Regions from separate parts of the Pseudomonas sp. P1_F7 genome, predicted to be linked through region 2. Evidence: predicted binding sites of a transcription regulator. Region 2 holds the regulator's gene; each other region holds the start of a gene.
What was found. Region 2 encodes sigma-54, which starts transcription at its own class of promoters, with help from an activator protein. Its sites were predicted from a motif close to ANTGGCATNNANNTTGCTNT; they were not measured.
Positions count from the first base shown of each region.

Region 1: the regulator sigma-54 is predicted to act here: its motif matches at 3,094-3,113, upstream of AC1D1M_RS04520 (CmpA/NrtA family ABC transporter substrate-binding protein).
Region 3: the regulator sigma-54 is predicted to act here: its motif matches at 1,530-1,549, upstream of AC1D1M_RS11985 (flagellar basal body rod protein FlgF).

Region 1 covers NZ_JBFUBR010000003.1:95,489-102,660, reverse strand. Annotated here, with positions in the region: gene rlmKL (bifunctional 23S rRNA (guanine(2069)-N(7))-methyltransferase RlmK/23S rRNA (guanine(2445)-N(2))-methyltransferase RlmL) at 1-1,055, opposite strand, end outside; gene rmf (ribosome modulation factor) at 1,586-1,801, shown strand; gene AC1D1M_RS04525 (quinone-dependent dihydroorotate dehydrogenase) at 1,982-3,001, opposite strand; gene AC1D1M_RS04520 (CmpA/NrtA family ABC transporter substrate-binding protein) at 3,230-4,441, shown strand; gene AC1D1M_RS04515 (ANTAR domain-containing response regulator) at 4,457-5,032, shown strand; gene AC1D1M_RS04510 (nitrate/nitrite transporter) at 5,264-6,475, shown strand; gene AC1D1M_RS04505 (bifunctional protein-serine/threonine kinase/phosphatase) at 6,483-7,172, shown strand, end outside.
Region 2 covers NZ_JBFUBR010000010.1:47,640-54,811, forward strand. Annotated here, with positions in the region: gene ptsN (PTS IIA-like nitrogen regulatory protein PtsN) at 1-401, opposite strand, end outside; gene hpf (ribosome hibernation-promoting factor, HPF/YfiA family) at 414-722, opposite strand; gene AC1D1M_RS15610 (RNA polymerase factor sigma-54) at 797-2,290, opposite strand; gene lptB (LPS export ABC transporter ATP-binding protein) at 2,474-3,199, opposite strand; gene lptA (lipopolysaccharide transport periplasmic protein LptA) at 3,199-3,747, opposite strand; gene lptC (LPS export ABC transporter periplasmic protein LptC) at 3,734-4,306, opposite strand; gene AC1D1M_RS15630 (KdsC family phosphatase) at 4,314-4,838, opposite strand; gene AC1D1M_RS15635 (KpsF/GutQ family sugar-phosphate isomerase) at 4,838-5,812, opposite strand; gene AC1D1M_RS15640 (ATP-binding cassette domain-containing protein) at 6,088-6,897, shown strand; gene mlaE (lipid asymmetry maintenance ABC transporter permease subunit MlaE) at 6,897-7,172, shown strand, end outside.
Region 3 covers NZ_JBFUBR010000006.1:187,988-195,159, reverse strand. Annotated here, with positions in the region: gene AC1D1M_RS11990 (sigma-54-dependent transcriptional regulator) at 1-1,460, shown strand, start outside; gene AC1D1M_RS11985 (flagellar basal body rod protein FlgF) at 1,604-2,344, shown strand; gene flgG (flagellar basal-body rod protein FlgG) at 2,390-3,175, shown strand; gene flgH (flagellar basal body L-ring protein FlgH) at 3,228-3,923, shown strand; gene AC1D1M_RS11970 (flagellar basal body P-ring protein FlgI) at 3,951-5,039, shown strand; gene flgJ (flagellar assembly peptidoglycan hydrolase FlgJ) at 5,051-6,337, shown strand; gene flgK (flagellar hook-associated protein FlgK) at 6,361-7,172, shown strand, end outside.

The sequences.
Region 1 (7,172 bases), on a different contig from region 2:
AACACCGCCGCTTCCCAGTTCAGGCAGGCCTGACGCAGGCGTTCGCCGAGGTTCTGGTAGAGGTAGAGCAGGCTAGCCTCATCGCCCAGACGCTCACCGTACGGAGGGTTGCAGATCACCAGGCCTTTCTGGTTCTGGTCCGGACGTGGCTCGAACGTCGCGACTTCACCTTGGTAGATCTTGATCCACTCGCTCAGGCCGGCACGCTCGACGTTGTTACGACCCGGTTGAATCAGCCGCGGATCGGCTTCGTAACCGCGGATCCACAACGGTGGCTTGGCCAGGCCGGCCGCTGCGCGCTCGGAAGCTTCTTCGTGCAGTTTTTTCCACAGCGCCGGAACGTGACCGAGCCAGGCGGTGAAGCCCCACTGCTCGCGACGCAGATTCGGCGCGATGTCGGCGGCGATCATCGCCGCTTCCACCAGGAAGGTACCGACACCGCACATCGGGTCGGCCAGTGCACCGCCTTCGGCCGCGATACGTGGCCAGCCGGAACGGATCAGGATGGCGGCCGCGAGGTTTTCCTTCAGCGGTGCCGCACCTTGCTGCAGGCGATAGCCGCGCTGGTGCAGGCTGTGCCCGGACAGGTCAAGGGACAGGATGGCTTCGCCACGGTCCAGGCGCAGGTGAATGCGCAGGTCCGGGTTGAGCTTGTCGATGGACGGACGGTCGCCTTGCGGGGTGCGCAGTTTGTCGACGATGGCGTCCTTGACCTTCAGCGCGCCGAAGTGGGTGTTGTCGATACCCGAGCCATGGCCGCTGAATTCGACGGCCAGGGTGCCGTCATTGAGCATGTGGTCTTGCCACTCGATGTCCAGCACGCCGTGGTACAGGTCTTCGGCGTCCTTCATCGGGAAACGCTTGAGCACCAGCAGCACGCGGTTGGCCAGACGCGACCACAGGCACAGGCGATAAGCGGTTTCCATGGTGGCCATGCCGCGCACGGCAGAGGTGTGTTCCCGCGCTTCCTCAAGGCCAAGCCCGACGGCTTCCTCGATGAGCAGGCCTTCAAGGCCTTTTGGGCAAGTGAGGAAGAGTTCGAAACGATCGGACATGGGAATTCCAGAACCTTTAGCTGAGTGACCGGGCAACGCATTGCCGGTCCGGTTTTCAATCAGGCGCTTTTCTCGAAGAGCGCCCGCGTGGCACGAAGGTGTGCCGTTCCACCCTTGCTGCCCGGGTTAAATGAGCTTAGATGCAAGGACAGATAAAAAAGTTGATGCAACAAAATGTCATAAATCGACCCTTCGTCGAATAGTACTTCCCGGCAACGGGAGCCATTCTCACTAAAGGATTAAGCCCATCATCCAGCGCAGGGCCGATCATACCGGGGTTTGGCCAATAAATACGCTAAAAACACGCTGTTACTTATGGCCTTAGCACATTAATAGTTACGTCCTTATGACAAAACGATCATTCCCTCGATGTGACGCATTGGTTAGAACTCAATACAGGTTGGCGCCGCAACGACGCCAACACCTTGGCTCGTCACGCCGGCAACGAGCCCCCAACGGCAGAGTTTTTCTGCCAGACCTCAATAGAGGTCGACGCGATAAATACAGTCAACAAGTGAGGGCAACACCCTATGAGAAGACTTAAGCGTGATCCGTTGGAAAGAGCATTTTTGCGCGGATATCAATATGGCGTTGGTGGCAAATCCCGTGAGCTTTGCCCATTTACTCTACCGTCGGTACGTCAAGCCTGGATCAACGGCTGGCGAGAAGGACGCGGCGACAACTGGGACGGTATGACCGGCACTGCGGGAATCCACAAACTCAACGAACTTCACGCCGTCGGCTAATTACAGGGCAAAACACTCCGACACGACAATCTGATTTTGTACCGAATTAACCATGCGCGTCCCATCCGGACGGCGGGCTCCGGCCCAGGGGCTCCTTCAAGGAGCCCTTTTTTATGCCCGCTCAAATTCAGCGGCAAACCTTTGTGGCGGGGGGGCAAGCCCCCTCGCCACAAAAGCTCGCTAGCGTAGCGCTGCGATTGCGTCTACCGACTCACGAATCAGCGCCGGGCCTTTATAGATAAAGCCCGAATAGATCTGCACCAGGCTCGCGCCTGCGGTGATTTTCTCTGCGGCGTGCTTGCCTTCGGTAATGCCGCCAGCAGCGATGATCGGCAGGCGACCACCCAGCTCCGATGCCAGCACCGTCACGGTGTGGGTGCTCTTGTCGCGAACCGGTGCGCCGGACAAACCACCGGCTTCTTCGCCATGCTCCATGCCCTCGACGCCAACGCGGCTCAGGGTGGTGTTAGTCGCAATGACGCCATCCATTCCGGTTTCGATCAGCGCTTGCGCAACTTGTGCGGTTTCTTCGTCGCTCATGTCCGGCGCGATCTTGATCGCCAGCGGTACATGTTTGCCATGACGCAATGCCAGTTCCGCGCGGCGCTCGGCCAGATCGGCCAGCAACTGCTTGAGCGAGTCGCCAAATTGCAGGCTGCGCAGGCCCGGCGTGTTCGGCGAACTGACGTTGACCGTCACATAGCTGGCGTGGGCGTAAACCTTGTCCAGGCAGATCAGGTAGTCGTCCACGGCACGCTCGACCGGAGTATCGAAGTTCTTGCCGATGTTGATGCCCAGCACGCCCTTGTACTTGGCCGCCGCCACGCGGGCAAGCAGGTGATCGACGCCGAGGTTGTTGAAACCCATGCGGTTGATGATCGCCTCGGCGTCCGGCAAACGAAACAGACGTGGCTTCGGGTTGCCCGGCTGCGGACGCGGGGTGATGGTGCCGATTTCGACAAAACCGAAACCCAGTTGGGCGAAACCATCGATGGCCGCGCCGTTCTTGTCCAGGCCGGCGGCCAGGCCCACCGGATTCGGGAAGTCCAGGCCCATGACATTCACCGGCATCTTCGCCGGGGCCTTGCACAGCAAGCCGTTGAGCCCAAGACGCCCGCCCGCGCCGATCAGGTCCAGGGACAGATCGTGGGAGGTTTCCGGGGAGAGTTTGAACAACAGCTGACGGGCCAGAGTGTACATGGGCGGATTTGACTCGATTGGCGGCGAATTGAGGCGGCGATTATAGCCGGGCAACGGGGTGGCAAGCGAGGCGCGTGAGCAAATCAACGGTTAATGGCATATGCCTTGCACCACTCTGGACACCAGCACCCATGCCAACGACGGAATGTGTGCAAAGACAATGGCGTCGTCCCCGGCCTGCCCATGCACGGACCCGGGACGACGTTTTTTTTGCAAGGTGAACGTACGATGAACGAACCGTCAGCCGGCCCTCTGGCCTGGGTCAATGGCAGCGATGCCCCGGAAAAAACCGAAATCAATCTCGGCTTCATGGCCCTGAGCGACTGCGCCTCGGTGGTGGTCGCCGCCACCCAGGGCTTCGCCCAACCCCACGGTTTGACCCTGAACCTCAAGCGCCAATCGTCCTGGGCCAACCTGCGGGACAAACTGGTCAGCGGCGAACTCGATGCAGCCCACAGCCTCTACGGTCTGATTTACGCCGTTCACCTGGGCATCGGTGGTGTGGCGGCGACCGACATGGCGGTGTTGATGGGCCTGAATCAGAACGGCCAGAGCATCAATCTGTCCCGCGGTTTGCAAGCGCTTGGAGTGACCAGTCCTGAAGCACTGGATCGGCACGTGCACCAAACTCGCTCAAAACTCACCTTCGCCCAGACGTTTCCAACCGGCACCCACGCCATGTGGTTGTATTACTGGCTCGCCAGCCAGGGCATTCACCCATTGCAGGATGTCGACAGCGTGGTGGTGCCGCCACCGCAAATGATCGCGCACCTGCGAGCCGGGCGTATCGACGGCTTCTGCGTCGGCGAACCCTGGTCCGCCAGCGCCGTGCAACAGGACCTCGGCTTCACCCTGGCCACGACCCAGACTCTCTGGCCCGATCATCCGGAAAAAGTCCTCGGCTGCACCCGCGCGTTCGTCGAGCAATACCCCAATACTGCCCGGGCATTGGTGATGGCGGTTCTGGAGGCCAGTCGTTTCATCGAAGAAAGCACCGAGAATCGCCGCAGTACCGCACAATTACTCAGTGCCGATCAGTACCTTGACGCGCCACTGGAATGCATCGAACCGCGCCTGCTGGGCGAATACGCCGACGGCCTTGGCCATCGCTGGCAAGACCCACACGCACTGCGCTTGCACGGGGATGGCGAGGTCAACCTGCCGTACCTGTCCGACGGCATGTGGTTCATGACCCAGTTCCGCCGCTGGGGTTTGTTGCGCGATGACCCGGACTATCTCGCGGTGGCCCGACAGGTCCAGCAACTGGACCTGTACCGTGAGGCCGCCAGTGCCGTCGGCGTCGCTTCGTCAGCCGAGGAAATGCGCAGCAGTCAGTTGATCGACGGCAAGATCTGGGACGGCTCGGACCCGGCCGGTTATGCCCGCAGTTTCAAACTGCACGCCATGAGCGACAGCTCACACCGATCCGCCAGCCGCTGACAGGAGACCACGAACATGCTGCGTATCCTGCTGATCAACGACACCGCGAAAAAAGTCGGACGCCTGAAGGCCGCCCTGACCGAGGCCGGTTTCGAAGTGATTGATGAGTCCGGCCTGACCATCGACCTGCCCGAACGCGTCGAAACGGTGCGTCCGGATGTGATTCTGATCGATACCGAGTCACCGGGGCGCGATGTCATGGAGCAAGTGGTGCTGGTGACTCGCGACCAGCCACGACCGATTGTGATGTTCACGGACGAACACGACCCCGATGTGATGCGACAGGCGATCAAGTCCGGGGTCAGCGCCTACATCGTCGAAGGCATTCACGCACAACGCCTGCAGCCGATTCTCGATGTGGCCATGGCGCGCTTCGAAAGCGATCAGGCCTTGCGTGCCCAGTTACATGCCCGCGACCAGCAATTGGCCGAGCGCAAGCGCATCGAACTGGCCAAAGGGCTGCTGATGAAAATGAAGAACTGCAACGAGGAAGAGGCCTACACCCTGATGCGCCGCCAGGCGATGAGCCGCCAGCAGAAGCTGATTCAAGTGGCGGAGCAGATTATTGCCATGAGCGAATTATTGGGTTGAACAACAAATTTCCGATATGGCACAGATCTGGCTAGGTAATCGGTACAGGTAACCAACGGCGGTTGCCCCACCTACGACAAAGACGTCGCTCACTTCATTTGCCCTTGGCGAATCGGGTGGCGGCGTTTTTTCGTTTTGGCCCCACAGCACGGGGCCGGTGGTGCGGCCGTAACGGCGCCCCACCTGCAAGCTCATGACTCCTTCCGAGACTCTTCACAGCTGAGGTGCGCGATGAATTCAAGCTTCTGGAAATCCGGCCATACACCCACATTGTTCGCAGCCTTCCTCTATTTCGACCTGAGCTTCATGGTCTGGTACCTGCTCGGACCTTTGGCGGTACAGATCGCCGCCGACCTGCACCTGACGACACAACAACGGGGGCTGGTGGTCGCCACGCCGATTCTGGCCGGGGCGGTGTTGCGCTTCGTGATGGGGATGCTGGCTGATCGCCTGTCGCCCAAAACCGCCGGCCTGATCGGTCAGGTGATCGTGATCTGCGCGCTGTTCGGCGCCTGGAAACTCGGGATCCACAGCTACGAGCAAGCCTTGCTGCTGGGCCTGTTCCTCGGCATGGCCGGCGCTTCGTTCGCCGTCGCCCTGCCCCTGGCCTCGCAGTGGTATCCGCCGCAGCATCAAGGCAAGGCCATGGGCATCGCCGGCGCGGGTAACTCGGGCACAGTGTTCGCCGCATTGATCGCCCCGGTGCTGGCGGCAGCATTTGGCTGGAGCAACGTGTTCGGGTTCGCCCTGATTCCGCTGATCCTGACCTTGATCGTCTTTGCCTGGCTGGCCAAAAACGCCCCCGAGCGGCCAAAAGCCAAATCCATGGCCGACTACTTCAAGGCCCTGGGTGATCGTGACAGCTGGTGGTTCATGTTTTTCTACAGCGTGACGTTCGGCGGCTTCATCGGCCTGGCCAGTGCCCTGCCCGGTTATTTCAACGACCAGTACGGCTTGAGCCCGGTGACTGCCGGCTACTACACCGCTGCCTGCGTGTTCGGCGGCAGCCTGATGCGCCCTCTGGGTGGCGCGCTGGCCGACCGTTTCGGCGGCATTCGGACCCTGTTGGCGATGTACACCGTCGCGGCGATCTGCATTACCGCGGTCGGTTTCAACCTGCCGAATTCCTACGCCGCCCTGGCACTTTTCGTCTGCACCATGCTCGGTTTGGGTGCAGGCAATGGCGCGGTCTTTCAGTTGGTGCCACAGCGTTTTCGCCGGGAAATCGGCGTGATGACCGGCCTGATCGGCATGGCCGGCGGCATCGGTGGGTTTGCCCTCGCGGCCGGTATGGGCGCGATCAAGCAAAGCACCGGCAGCTATCAACTGGCGCTGTGGTTGTTCGCCAGCCTCGGCGTGTTGGCCTGGTTCGGTCTGCACGGCGTGAAACGGCGCTGGAGAACCACCTGGGGTTCGGCTGCCGTGACGGCTGCGCGGGTCTGACCTCCCGATGAGCCTGCAACTGAGTTTCGCCGAAGCCAGCGCCATCGGTCCTCGCGAGGAAAACCAGGATGCCCTGCGCCTGGTCACACCGGCTCCGGCGCTGGCGGCGAGCAAAGGTTATCTGTTCGCCATCGCCGACGGCGTCAGCCAGTGCGCCGATGGCGGTCTGGCTGCCCGCTCGACGCTGCAGGCCCTGGCGCTGGATTACTACGCCACGCCGGAAACCTGGAGCGTCGCGCAGGCACTTGATCGTCTGCTGCTGGCGCAAAACCGCTGGTTGCAGGCCAATGGCCGCGGACAACCGCTACTGACCACCCTCAGTGCGCTGGTCCTGCGCGGCCGGCGTTTTACCCTGGCGCATGTCGGCGATTGTCGGGTGTATCGCTGGCACGCCGATCGATTGCAGCGAATCAGCGAGGATCACGTCTGGGACCAGCCGGGCATGCAGCATGTGCTGAAACGGGCGCTGGGACTCGATCAGCATCTGGTGCTGGATTTTCTCGACGGCGAGTTGCGCCTCGATGAAAGCTTCGTCCTGCTCAGCGACGGTATCTGGGCCGTCCTGGGCGATACCGCCATTGCGGCGATCCTGCGCGATCAACCGGATTTGCACAGCGCTGCGCAAACCCTGGTCAATGCCGCGCACTTGGCGGGCAGTCAGGACAACGCCAGCGCCTTGCTGGTGCGGGTCGATGCC
Region 2 (7,172 bases):
AGTTTTTCGCGAACTTCCTTGCGGTCGAGCATGCTGGCGATCTGTCGCAGCAGCTCAAGGTGCGCATCGGTGGCGGCTTCCGGGACCAGCAGTACGAACAGCAGGTCAACCGGCGCGCCGTCGATGGCGTCGAAATCGATAGGGGCGTCCAGGTGCATCAATGCACTGATGGGCGAAACACAGCCCTTGAGGCGGCAATGTGGAATAGCGATGCCGTTGCCAAAACCGGTGGAGCCGAGTTTTTCACGGGCAATCAGCGCCTCGAAGACATCTTGCATCTCCAGAGCCGGCACTTCGCGGGCGATAAGATTGGCAATTTGTTCGAGGGCTTTCTTTTTACTGCCACCCGGCACGTTCACCAGGGAACGGCCGGGGGTCAGGATACTTTCAAGTCGGATCATGGGTTGGGAGTGTTAACGACCTGTTGCGCCCTGAAGGAGGCTCTGGGTCTTTTCCTTATGCTTTTTGAGTTGTTTATCCAGCTTGTCGGTGAGTGCGTCGATCGCGGCGTACATATCAGTATGTTCCGCGTTGGCGACCACTTCATTCCCGGGAATATGCAGCGTGGCTTCGATTTTCTGTTTCAGCTTCTCGACGGTCATCGTGACCTGCACGTTAGTGATCTTGTCGAAATGTCGCTCCAATCGTTCGAGTTTTTCGCCGATGTAGGTGCGAAGAGGTTCGGTCACTTCCAGTTGGTGTCCACTGATGTTGACTTGCATACAGCTTCTCCTTCGTTGCCAGTGCATAAAGCGGTAGATCAGATGATCTACCACTGGAACGCTGTGGCGTGGCTCTACATCAACCGCTTGCGTTCGCTCGAAGGCGCGATCCCGAGGGATTCGCGGTACTTGGCGACGGTGCGGCGAGCCACCTGAATGCCTTGTGCCTCCAGTAAACCAGCGATCTTGCTGTCACTCAACGGCTTTTTCTGATTTTCCGCGGCAACCAGTTTTTTGATGATCGCGCGGATCGCCGTGGACGAGCATTCGCCGCCTTCGGAGGTGCTTACGTGACTGGAGAAAAAATATTTCAGTTCATAAATTCCCCGGGGGGTGTGCATGAACTTCTGGGTGGTCACCCGTGAAATCGTCGACTCATGCATGCCGACCGCTTCGGCGATGTCATGCAGGACCAGCGGCTTCATGGCTTCGTCGCCATATTCGAGGAACCCGCGCTGATGCTCGACGATCTGGGTGGCAACCTTCATCAGGGTTTCATTGCGGCTTTGCAGGCTCTTGATGAACCAGCGGGCTTCCTGCAACTGATTGCGCATAAAGGTGTTGTCGGCGCTGGTGTCGGCGCGGCGCACGAAACCGGCGTACTGGGCGTTGACCCGCAGCCGTGGCACCGACTCCTGATTCAGCTCCACCAGCCAGCGCTCGTTGTCCTTGCGCACGATAACGTCAGGAACGACGTACTCGGCTTCGGTGGACTCGATCTGCGAGCCCGGGCGCGGGTTGAGGCTCTGGACCAGCTCGATGACCTGGCGCAGCTCATCTTCCTTGAGCTTCATGCGGCGCATCAACTGGCTGTAGTCGCGGCTGCCAAGCAGGTCGATATAATCGGTGACAAGGCGCTTGGCCTCGGCCAGCCAAGGGGTCTTGGCGGGCAGTTGGCGCAATTGCAGCAGCAGGCATTCGCCCAGATTGCGGGCGCCGATGCCGGCGGGCTCGAATTGCTGGATGCGGTGCAGGACGGCTTCGATTTCGTCCAGTTCGATGTCCAGTTCCGGATCGAAGGCTTCGAGGATTTCCTCGAGGGTTTCGTCCAGGTAGCCCTGATTGTTGATGCAGTCGATGAGGGTCACGGCGATCAGGCGATCGGTGTCCGACATCGGGGCCAGGTTCAGTTGCCACAGCAGGTGGCTTTGCAGGCTTTCGCCGGCCGAAGTGCGGGTGGTGAAGTCCCACTCGTCATCATCATTGCTGGGCAGGCTGCTGGCGCTGGTCTGGTAAACGTCTTCCCACGCAGTGTCGACGGGAAGTTCGTTGGGGATACGCTCGTTCCAGTCACCTTCATCGAGGTTATCAACCGTCGGGGCGCTTTCCTGATAAGAGGGCTCCTGGATGTCAGTGTTGGGCTTTTGTTCGGCGTTGTCGGCCAAGGGGTCGGAATTGTCGAAGTCGTCGCCTTCTTCCTGGCGTTCAAGCATCGGATTGGACTCCAGGGCCTCCTGGATTTCCTGTTGCAGGTCCAGGGTCGACAATTGGAGCAGGCGGATGGCCTGTTGCAGCTGCGGTGTCATCGTCAGCTGCTGGCCCATTCTCAAGACTAGCGATGGTTTCATGGCAGGGGCTTAACACCTTATTCGCCGGCGCACATGCGCCATCCACTACAGGGCGCCAGGGCGCCAAACATAAGCAAATTATATGCCTGAAACTGTAGTGTTTGCCTAGAGCACTGTAACAATAAAAAAGAGTTGTTTTTTATCGAGACAAGCGCTCGTCGACCAGTCTGGCACCTCGGTGTCCTACAGGCGGAATTCGTGGCCCAGATACACTTCCTTCACAAGGTCGTTGGCCAGGATGGTTTCAGCGTCGCCTTCGGCGATCAGTTGACCGTCATTGACGATATAGGCGGTTTCACAGATATCCAGGGTTTCACGAACGTTGTGGTCGGTGATCAGCACGCCAATGCCCTTGGCCTTGAGGTGGTAGATGATCTGCTTGATGTCGCCGACCGAAATCGGGTCCACGCCGGCGAAGGGTTCGTCGAGGAGGATGAATTTCGGGTTGGTGGCCAGGGCGCGGGCGATTTCCACGCGACGGCGCTCACCACCGGACAGACTCATGCCGAGGTTGTCGCGGATGTGGCTGATGTGGAATTCCTGCAGCAGGCTTTCCAGCTCCTTGCGACGACCGGCCTTGTCGAGCTCCTTGCGGGTCTCGAGGATGGCCATGATGTTGTCGGCCACCGACAGTTTGCGGAAGATCGATGCTTCTTGCGGCAGGTAGCCGATACCGGCCTTTGCGCGACCGTGCATCGGCTGGTGGCTGACGTCCAGGTCATCGATCAGGACGCGGCCCTGGTCGGCTTGCACCAGGCCGACGATCATGTAGAAGCAGGTGGTCTTGCCGGCGCCGTTCGGGCCAAGCAGGCCGACGATCTGGCCGCTGTCGATGGACAAGCTGACGTCACGCACGACCTGGCGGCTCTTGTAGCTCTTGGCCAGATGCTGAGCTTTCAGAGTTGCCATTACTGGGCCTTATTCTCGTCGGTTTTCTTCTTCGGCTGGATCACCATGTCGATACGCGGGCGCGCCTCGGTGACCTTGCTGCCTGTGGCGCGACCGGCGCTGGCGAGCTTCTTGACCGTGTCGTAGACAATTTTCTCGCCCTGGGTGACGTTGTTGTCCTTGTCGACAACTTTTGCCTTGTCAATCAGCACGACCCGGTTTTGTGTGGCGTGATACTGGATGGTCACGCCCCAGCCCTGAACGGGTTTGGTATCGCCAGCGGTTTGCAGTTGCTCGAAGTACGCCAGGTTGCCCACCGATGTCACCACGTCGATGTCGCCAGTCGGGGTGCGGGTGATGGTCACGGTGTTGCCGGTCACCTTCATCGAGCCTTGGGTGATGATCACGTCACCCTTATAGGTAGCAATACCTTGCTTGTCGTCCAGTTGGGCATCGTCGGCCTGAATGCGGATAGGCTGCTGTTGATCTTCCGGCAGAGCCCAGGCACTCACGCTTCCCAGTGCTGCGCCCAGACTGAGCAAAATCGGGAGGGTTTTAACGAGCCTCATACTGTCCTCTTACGTTCGATAGCAGGTGTATCCTGCTTTCTTTCAAATACGCTTTCATTCCCTTGCCAGTCGATACACCGCCAGCGCCGTCGATTCTAACGTCTTGCTCGGTCTGCGCATATTGCTGCTGCGGGAACACGGTCATGCGGGTGCTGGTGATCAGGGTTTTACGGTTTTTCTCGTCGAAGCGCGTGATACGCACGTCATCGATCAGTTCGACCTGTGTGCCGTCAGGGTTGACCTCGCCGTGCAGGCTCTGGACGTGCCACGGGAATTCGGTGCCGCGGAATACATTCAGGTCGGGGTTGGTCAGCAATGTCACCTCGGTCGCTTTCAGGTGCTCGACCTTGTCGGACACCAGATCATATTGCAGCTTGCCGTCCGGCAGGTACTGCACGCTGTGGGCGTTGATGGCGTAATAGTCGATTGCGCTTTCATCGACCGGCGTTACCGGCTTGTCGAGGAAGCGTTCCGGGCTGATGTTCCAGTAGCCGACCGCGGCGAATATCGCTGCGATGCAACTGTACATCAGGGTGTTACGAAACTTTTTGCTCAGCATAGTGGGCTCACAGGTACGCCGCATTGGCCGCATCAAGGCGGTCCTGGGCGCGCAGGATCAATTCGCAGAATTCGCGAGCGGCGCCTTCGCCGCCACGGGCGAGGGTGATGCCGTGAGCGTGTTCACGCACGAAGCTGGCGGCATTGGCCACCGCCATGCCCAGTCCGACGCGGCGAATCACCGGCAGGTCCGGCAGGTCGTCGCCGAGGTAGGCCACCTGTTCATAGCTCAGGTTGAGCTGGGCCAGCAGTTCGTCGAGTACCACCAGTTTGTCTTCGCGACCCTGATACAGATGCGGGATACCGAGGTTCCTGGCTCGCCGTTCGACCACTGGGGTCTTGCGGCCGCTGATGATGGCGGTCTGCACGCCTGCGGCCATCAGCATCTTGATGCCCTGGCCGTCGAGTGTGTTGAACGTCTTGAATTCGCTGCCGTCTTCGAGGAAGTACAGGCGACCATCGGTCAGCACGCCATCGACATCGAACACCGCCAGTTTGATCTGTTTGCCGCGTTGCAGCAGGTCCGCACTCATTACATTACTCCTGCGCGCAGCAAGTCGTGCATGTTCAGGGCGCCGACCGGGCGGTCTTCACGGTCAACCACGACCAGCGCGTTGATTTTATGGTCTTCCATGATTTTCAGCGCTTCGGCGGCGAGCATCTCGGCGCGGGCAGTCTTGCCGTGTGCAGTCATGACCTGGTCGATGGTAGCGCTATGGATGTCGATGCTACGGTCCAGCGTGCGACGCAAGTCACCGTCGGTAAAGATCCCGGCCAGCTTTCCATCGGCTTCCAGGATCACGGTCATGCCCAGGCCCTTGCGGGTCATTTCCATCAGGGCGTCCTTGAGCAGGGTGCCGCGCTGGACCTGTGGCAGTTCCTGGCCTGCGTGCATGACATTTTCCACTTTCAGCAGCAGGCGTCGGCCCAGGGCGCCGCCGGGATGGGAAAAGGCGAAGTCTTCGGCGGTAAAGCCACGGGCTTCCAGCAGCGCGACTGCCAGGGCGTCGCCCATGACCAGTGCGGCGGTGGTCGACGAGGTGGGTGCCAGGTTCAACGGACAGGCTTCGTGCTCGACGTGAACATTCAGGTTGACCTCGGCGGCCTTGGCCAACGGCGAGTCAGGGTTGCCGGTCACGCTGATCAACTGAATGCCCAGGCGCTTGATCAGTGGCAGCAGGGTCACGATTTCATTGGTGGAACCGGAGTTCGAGAGCGCCAGAATGATGTCGTCGCGGGTAATCATGCCCATGTCACCGTGGCTGGCTTCAGCCGGGTGCACAAAAAATGCCGTGGTGCCGGTGCTGGCCAGGGTCGCGGCGATCTTGTTGCCGATGTGCCCCGACTTGCCCATGCCGACCACGACCACGCGGCCTTTGCTGGCCAGAATCATCTCGCAAGCGCGTACGAAATCTGCGTCGAGATGGGGTAGCAGGCCTTGCACGGCTTCTACCTCGAGGCGGATGGTGCGTTGTGCTGATTGAATCAGGTCGCTGGATTGGCTCATGTCAGAAATCGTATAGCCTGATGAAAAGGCGGCGATTATAGCGGTAATGATCGAATCCCTCACGCAAGTTCGTCGCGCATTGTCATTCACTGTTACAGGAACCCTCTAAATGGGGCTTTCAACCGGTCATGCCGTTGAACATGGTTCGGCTTTGGCCTTGGGCGCGCAGCCTTTGCAGTGATATAGTTCGCCGCCAGTTCGGCCTGCCCGGGAGGTATGTGCTTTCGTCAGGAAGCCAGGCGTCCGAGTGAGAGGCTGCATCGCAAGGAGTTTAGATGAGTGCCGATAACGCCTACGCGGTCGAGCTGAAGGGACTGTCCTTCAAGCGCGGTGCGCGCAGCATTTTCAATAATGTCGATATCCGTATCCCGCGTGGCAAGGTCACCGGCATCATGGGGCCTTCCGGGTGTGGCAAGACCACGCTTTTGCGTCTGATGGGCGCCCAGTTGCGGCCCACCAAGGGTGAGGTCTGGGTCAACGGTCAGAACCTGCCAAAACTGTCGCGCAGCGACCTGTTCGATGCGCGCAAGCATATGGGCGTGCTTTTTCAGAGCGGCGCACTGTTTACCGACCTTGATGTCTTCGAGAACGTTGCCTTTCCGTTGCGGGTCCATACGCAACTGCCGGATGAAATGATCCGCGACATCGTCCTGCTCAAACTGCAGGCCGTGGGCTTGCGCGGTGCCATCGAACTGATGCCCGACGAGCTTTCCGGCGGCATGAAGCGCCGTGTTGCGCTGGCCCGGGCGATTGCGCTCGACCCACAGATCCTCATGTACGACGAGCCCTTTGTCGGCCAGGACCCTATCGCAATGGGCGTTCTGGTACGCCTGATTCGTCTGCTCAACGATGCGCTGGGCATCACCAGCATCGTGGTATCCCACGACCTGGCCGAGACCGCGAGCATTGCCGATTACATTTATGTGGTGGGCGATGGCCAGGTGCTGGGGCAGGGGACGCCGGACGAGTTGATGAACTCGGATGAACCGCGCATTCGTCAGTTCATGACCGGCGAACCCGATGGCCCGGTCCCGTACCACTTTCCAGCGACGGATTACCGCGCAGATCTTCTGGGGAAGCGCTGATGCGCAGAATTTCATTGATAGAGCGCGTTCGACGCTTCGGCCAGGCCGGCATCGATGTGCTGGCGGTGTTCGGGCGTTCGAGCTTGTTCCTGTTCCATGCCTTGCTCGGCCGGGGCGGTATCGGTGGCGGCTTCGGGCTGTTGGTCAAGCAGCTGCATTCGGTGGGCGTGATGTCCCTGGTGATCATTGTGGTCTCCGGGGTGTTCATCGGTATGGTGCTGGCGCTGCAGGGCTTCAACATTCTTTCCAGCTATGGTTCGGAGCAGGCCGTCGGG
Region 3 (7,172 bases), on a different contig from region 2:
AGGCCTTGCGTCCGAAATTCGAAGCGATTGCCGGGGTTTTCGGCGTCAAGCGTGTAGGGCTGATGCCGAGCGAGCGTCGGCATATGGAGCTCAACGCACTGCTCGGTGCGCTGGAGTTTCCGGTGCTGTCGATCGACATGGGCGGTTCCATTGTCGCGGCCAACCGGGCAGCGGCGCAGTTGCTCGGGGTGCGGGTCGACGAGGTGCCGGGTATTCCCCTTTCGCGGTACGCCGAAGATTTCGATTTGCCGGAACTGGTGCGCGCCAACAAGTCGCGGATCAACGGGCTGCGGGTCAAGGTCAAGGGGGATGTGTTCCTGGCCGACATCGCGCCATTGCAGTCCGAGCACGACGACAGCGAGGCCATGGCCGGTGCGGTGTTGACATTGCATCGCGCCGACCGGGTGGGCGAGCGCATCTACAACGTGCGCAAGCAGGAACTGCGCGGGTTCGACAGCATCTTTCAGAGCTCGAAAGTGATGGCCGCGGTAGTGCGCGAGGCACGGCGTATGGCGCCACTGGATGCACCGCTATTGATAGAGGGCGAGACCGGTACCGGCAAAGAATTGTTGGCACGGGCCTGCCATCTGGCCAGTCCTCGTGGGCAGTCACCGTTAATGGCGCTCAATTGCGCCGGTTTGCCGGAGTCCATGGCCGAGACGGAATTGTTCGGTTATGGCCCCGGTGCCTTCGAAGGGGCGCGGGCCGAGGGCAAGCTCGGGCTGCTGGAGCTGACGGCGGGCGGTACGCTGTTTCTCGATGGCGTCGGCGAAATGAGCCCGCGCTTGCAGGTGAAATTGCTGCGCTTCCTGCAGGACGGTTGCTTCCGTCGTGTGGGCAGTGATGAAGAGGTCTACCTCGACGTGCGGGTGATCTGCGCGACCCAGGTCGACCTTTCCGAATTGTGCGCTCGCGGTGAGTTCCGCCAGGACCTCTATCACCGCTTGAATGTGTTGTCGCTGCACATCCCGCCGCTACGCGAATGCCTCGATGGTTTGACGCCGCTGGTGGAGCACTTCCTCGATCAGGCCAGCCGGCAGATCGGTTGCCCGTTGCCAAAACTGGCTCCGGCGGCCATGGAGCGGCTCAGTCATTACCATTGGCCGGGCAACGTGCGGCAACTGGAGAACGTGCTGTTCCAGGCGGTTTCCCTGTGCGACGGCGGCACGGTCAAGGCCGAGCACATTCGTTTGCCGGATTATGGCGTGCGTCAGCCCCTTGGCGATTTTTCGCTGGAGGGTGGGTTGGACGAGATCGTCGGGCGTTTCGAGAAGGCGGTGTTGGAGCGGCTGTACTCCGAGCATCCGAGCAGTCGGCAGTTGGGCAAGCGCCTGGGGGTTTCGCATACCACCATTGCCAACAAGTTCTCCTACGTCGAACCCTGTAGGAGCTGCCGAAGGCTGCGATCTTTTGATCCGTTGCCGCGAAGCGGCATGACACCGCCGGTTTTTCGTCTCTGATACAAATCCCCCATCCCCTCTGAATCCTCAAAGTCCCCTGTTTACCGGCCCCCGCGCCGCCAAAAACAAGTTGGTCTGCAAATTGCTTATGGCTCAGCAGTACAGCAGTGGACGGCAAACGTCCGGCAGGCAGAGGAACAATTGTGGACAAGTACCTTTATGTGGCAATGACCGGCGCCAGCCAGAATGCACTGGCGCAAAAGGCGCATGCCAACAACCTCGCGAACATCTCCACCAACGGCTTCCAGAAAGACCTGGAGCAGGCTCGTTCGATGCCGGTGTTCGGTGACAGCTTTCCGGCGCGTGCGTTTGCCATGTCCGAACGCCCGGCCACCGATTTCTCCCCGGGCTCACTGGTGGAAACCGGTCGCGACCTCGACGTTGCCGTGCAAGGTAACGGCTGGATTGCCGTACAGACTCCGGATGGCGGTGAAAGCTACGTGCGCACCGGCAGCCTGAACGTTGACGCCCTGGGCGTGCTGCGTGCCGGCAACGGCATGCCGGTCATGGGCAATGGCGGGCCGATTGCCGTGCCGCCGGAACAGCAGATCGAAGTCGGCGAGGACGGCACCATCAGCATCCGCGCAATGGGCGAAGGTCCCCGGGTGATGGCGGAAGTCGACCGCATCAAGCTGGTCAACCCGGACCTCAAGAACATGACCAAGGGCCTGGATGGTTCGATCCACACCAAGGATGGCCAGCCGGCGCAGGCCGATGCCAACGTCAAGCTGGTGTCCGGGTTCCTCGAGTCGAGCAACGTCAATGCCGTGGAAGAGATGACCTCGGTGCTGGCCTTGTCCAAGCAGTTCGAGCTGCACATCAAGATGATGAACACCGCCAAAGACGATGACCAGGCCATGGCTCGGGTCTTGCAGATCAGCTAATTACCAGAACGTCGCGCCGTAAAACAGGCGCACGAGGAGAATCGAATGCTTCCGGCTCTATGGGTTGCCAAGACAGGTCTGTCCGCCCAGGACACCAACCTGACCACCATTTCCAACAACCTGGCCAACGTGTCGACCACGGGTTTCAAACGTGACCGCGCCGAGTTCCAGGACCTGCTCTACCAGATCAAGCGTCAGCCAGGCGCCCAGTCGACCCAGGACAGCGAACTGCCATCGGGTCTGCAACTGGGTACCGGTGTGCGCATCGTCGGCACCCAGAAAAACTTCACCGCCGGCAGCCTGCAAACCACCGAGCAGCCACTGGACATGGCCATCGACGGTCGCGGTTTCTTCCAGATCCTGCAACCGGACGGCACCACGTCCTACACCCGTGACGGTACGTTCCACCTGGACTCCAACGGCCAGATCGTCAACGCCAGCGGCTTTGCCCTGGAGCCGGCCATTGTCATTCCGAACGACGCGCAGACCTTCACGGTCGGCCGCGACGGCACCGTGTCCATCACCGTTGCCGGCAACCCGGCTGCCCAGGTGATCGGCAACCTGCAAACCGCTGACTTCATCAACCCGGCGGGTCTGCAGGCGGTGGGCAACAACCTGTTCCTGGAAACCGCCGCCAGTGGCGCGCCGCAAGTCGGTACACCAGGCCTGAACGGTTTCGGCACCACGCTGCAGAACACCCTGGAAACGTCCAACGTCAGCACCGTTGAGGAGATGGTCAACATGATCACCACCCAGCGCGCCTACGAGATGAACTCCAAGGTGATCTCCACCGCCGACCAGATGCTCTCGTTCGTAACGCAGAATCTGTAATCAAGTCTATGTGGCGGCCATGAGGCTGCCTGCAACACCGTGAGGTAGGGTCATGAATCGCTTTGTATCTGTTCTGGCACTGAGTGGGATCACCGCGCTCGCAGGTTGCGTTCCTGCGACGCCCAAGCCTAATGATCCCTACTACGCTCCGGTGTTGCCGCGCACGCCGTTGCCGGCGGCCGCGAACAACGGCTCGATCTACCAGGCCGGTTTCGAACAGAACCTCTACAGCGACCGCAAGGCGTTCCGGATCGGTGACATCATCACCATCACCCTGAACGAAAGGACCCAGGCCAGCAAAAACGCCAATTCGCAAATTGGCAAGAACAGCAAGGCCAACATCGGCTTGACTTCGCTGTTCGGCAGCAGTGCCACCACCAACAACCCGTTCGGTGATGGCGACCTGAGCCTGAGCGCCAGCTACGAAGGCGACCGCGCGACCAAGGGCGACAGCAAGGCGGCCCAGGGCAACACCCTGACCGGCTCGATCACCGTGACCGTCGCCGATGTGTTGCCCAACGGCATTATCGCGGTGCGCGGCGAGAAGTGGATGACCCTCAACACCGGCGACGAGCTGGTGCGGATTGCCGGCCTGGTTCGCGCCGATGACATCTCTACCGACAACACCGTGTCGTCGACTCGTGTCGCCGATGCGCGCATCACCTACTCGGGCACCGGTTCGTTTGCCGATGCGAGTCAGCCAGGCTGGTTCGACCGTTTCTTCCTCAGCCCGCTGTTCCCTTTCTAGGTGGTCAGTTTGAATCTTAAACACCTCATGGTGGTCGCGTTGATGCTGTCCGCCGCGTTCAACGCGCAGGCCGAGCGCCTGAAGGACATCGCCAGCATTTCCGGTGTGCGTTCCAACCAATTGATCGGTTACGGCCTGGTGGTCGGGCTTAACGGCACCGGCGACCAGACGACGCAGACCCCGTTCACCCTGCAGACTTTCAACAACATGCTCTCGCAGTTCGGCATCAAGGTGCCGCCGGGCTCGGGCAACGTGCAGTTGAAGAACGTCGCGGCAGTGTCGATCAGTGCCGATTTGCCAGCGTTCGCCAAGCCGGGTCAGCAGGTCGACATCACCGTTTCCTCTATCGGCAACTCCAAGAGCTTGCGCGGCGGCACCTTGCTGCTGACACCGCTCAAGGGTATCGACGGTAATGTCTATGCAGTGGCCCAGGGCAACCTGGTGGTCGGTGGTTTCGATGCGGAAGGGCGAGACGGCTCGAAGATCACCGTCAACGTTCCGTCGGCCGGTCGCATCCCCGGTGGTGCGTCGGTGGAGCGTGCGGTACCGAGCGGTTTCAACCAGGGCAACAGCCTGACGCTGAACCTCAACCGTTCCGACTTCACCACGGCCAAGCGCATTGTCGACAAGATCAACGACATGCTTGGCCCAGGCGTGGCTCAGGCTATCGACGGTGGTTCGGTACGTGTCACGGCGCCGCTCGATCCGAGCCAGCGTGTCGACTATCTGTCGATCCTGGAAAACCTCGAAATCGATCCGGGTCAGGCGGTGGCGAAAGTCATCATCAACTCCCGTACCGGCACCATCGTGATCGGCCAGAACGTCAAGGTTTCCCCAGCCGCCGTTACCCACGGCAGCCTGACCGTGACCATCACTGAAGACCCGATCGTCAGCCAGCCCGGCCCTCTGTCCAATGGCACGACGGCGGTGGTACCGCGTTCGAAAGTCAACGCCCAGCAGGAAGCCAAGCCGATGTTCAAATTCGGCCCTGGCACCACCCTCGACGAGATCGTACGGGCGGTGAACCAGGTCGGCGCGGCACCGGGTGACTTGATGGCCATCCTCGAAGCGCTGAAGCAGGCCGGCGCCCTGCAAGCCGATCTGATCGTGATCTGAGGACGGCCATCGTGGATATGCGCAAGAGCGGTCTGGTCAGCAGCAGCGATTCGGGCTCCTATTCGGACCTCAATCGTCTGAATCAGCTCAAGGTCGGCGACAAGAACAGCGACGGCAACATGCGCAAGGTGGCGCAGGAGTTCGAATCGCTGTTCCTCGGTGAGATGCTCAAGTCCATGCGCTCGGCCACTGAAGCGCTGGGCCAGGACAATCCGATGAACACGCCGGCGGCCAAGCAATACCAGGAAATGTACGACCAGCAACTGGCGGTTTCCATGTCCCGCGAGGGCGGTGGTATCGGTCTGGCGGACGTGCTGATGCGCCAGATGTCGAAGAGCAAGCCCATGGCGCCGGGCGAGGCAGCGGCTGCGTCGCTGGCCAAGCAAGAGGCTGCCAAGGCGGTCGTGCAAACGCCGGTGGCGGCAGGCACGGTGGCAATCAATGGCCCGCTGTCGCGGGTCAATGGTCAGCGTCCGTTGTGGGCTTCGCGATCGGTCCATACACCGCAAGAAGCGGGTGAGGGTGGTCATCGCAATGACATGGCGTTGATCAATCAGCGACGTCTGGCATTGCCGCCGAAGCTGGCTGATCGTCTGTTGGCCGGGCTGGTGCCTTCTGCGACGACCGCTGCCACGACGATCAACAAGACACCATTACCTGAGCGCACGACGAACACGGGTTCGGGACCGCTGTACAACGGCGACTGGCTGGCGAACGCGCAACAATCCTCCACTGGCGGCATGCAGATCTACGGTCGCGCCATGGCGCAGATTCCTCTGGCACCGGCGAAGAAAGCCTTCAGTTCCGCCGACCAGTTCGTCAACACCATGTTGCCGATGGCCAAGGAAGCCGCCGCCCGCATTGGTGTCGATCCACGTTACCTGGTGGCCCAGGCGGCCCTGGAAACCGGTTGGGGCAAATCGGTCATGCGCCAGCAGGACGGCAGCAGCAGCCACAACCTCTTCGGCATCAAGGCCGGCAATAGTTGGCAGGGCAATTCGGCGCGGGCGATCACCAGCGAATTCAGAAACGGGCAGATGGTCAAGGAGACGGCCGAGTTCCGTTCCTACGACTCCTACAAGGACAGTTTCCATGACCTTGTGACTTTGCTGAAGACCAATAATCGCTATCAAGATGTCGTGAAGTCGGCCGATAACCCGGAACAGTTTGTACGCGAGTTGCAGAAGGCCGGTTACGCAACCGACCCGGACTACGCAAGCAAGATTTCGCAGATAGCCAGGCAGATGACGAGTTACCAGAACTACGCTGCGGCGGGCGTTTCCACCACGCCTTTATAGGCACAAGGTAAAAGGTTTGAACCATGAGTTTGCTCAATATCGGGATGTCGGGGCTGAACGCCAGTCAAGTGTCGTTGGCGACTGTCGGCAACAACATTGCCAACGCCAACACGGCCGGCTACTCACGTCAGCAAACCATTCAGGGCAGTAATTCCTCGCACCTGAGCGGTGGCGTGTTTATCGGTAGCGGTACGACCCTGGCCGATGTGCGTCGGGTCTATAACGCTTATCTCGATAACCAACTGCAAACCAGCACGTCGCTGAACAACGATGCCAATGCTTACCTTGATCAGGTGAACCCGCTCGACAAGCTCTTCTCCGACAAGATCACGGGTATTTCTGCGGTGTTGAGCAGCTTTTTCTCGTCGGTTCAGACGTCTGCCGGTACGCCGAGTGACACCGCTGCACGGCAGTTGTTGCTGACCAATGCGCAAACGCTGAGTAACCGGTTCAATGCTCTGGCCTCGCAGATGCAGCAACAGAATGAGGGAATCAATAGTCAGTTGACGACACTGACCGACAAGGTCAATCAACTGACGTCTTCGATTGCCTCGTTGAACCAGCAGATTTCCCAGGCCAGCACCTCGACAGGTAGCGGCCCGAGCAACTTGCTCGATGCGCGAAATGAAGCGGTTCGCTCACTCAATGAACTGGTCGGCGTCACGGTCCAGGAGCAAAACGGCAGTTACAACGTGTCCTTGGGCAACGGTCAGTCGTTGGTATTGGGCAGCACGACGAACACCCTCTCGACTGCACGAACCGGGATCGACAAAAGCCAGCTGACGATTGTGGTCAACTCGCCTTCTTCCGTCAGTGACGTGACCTCGGTTATCAG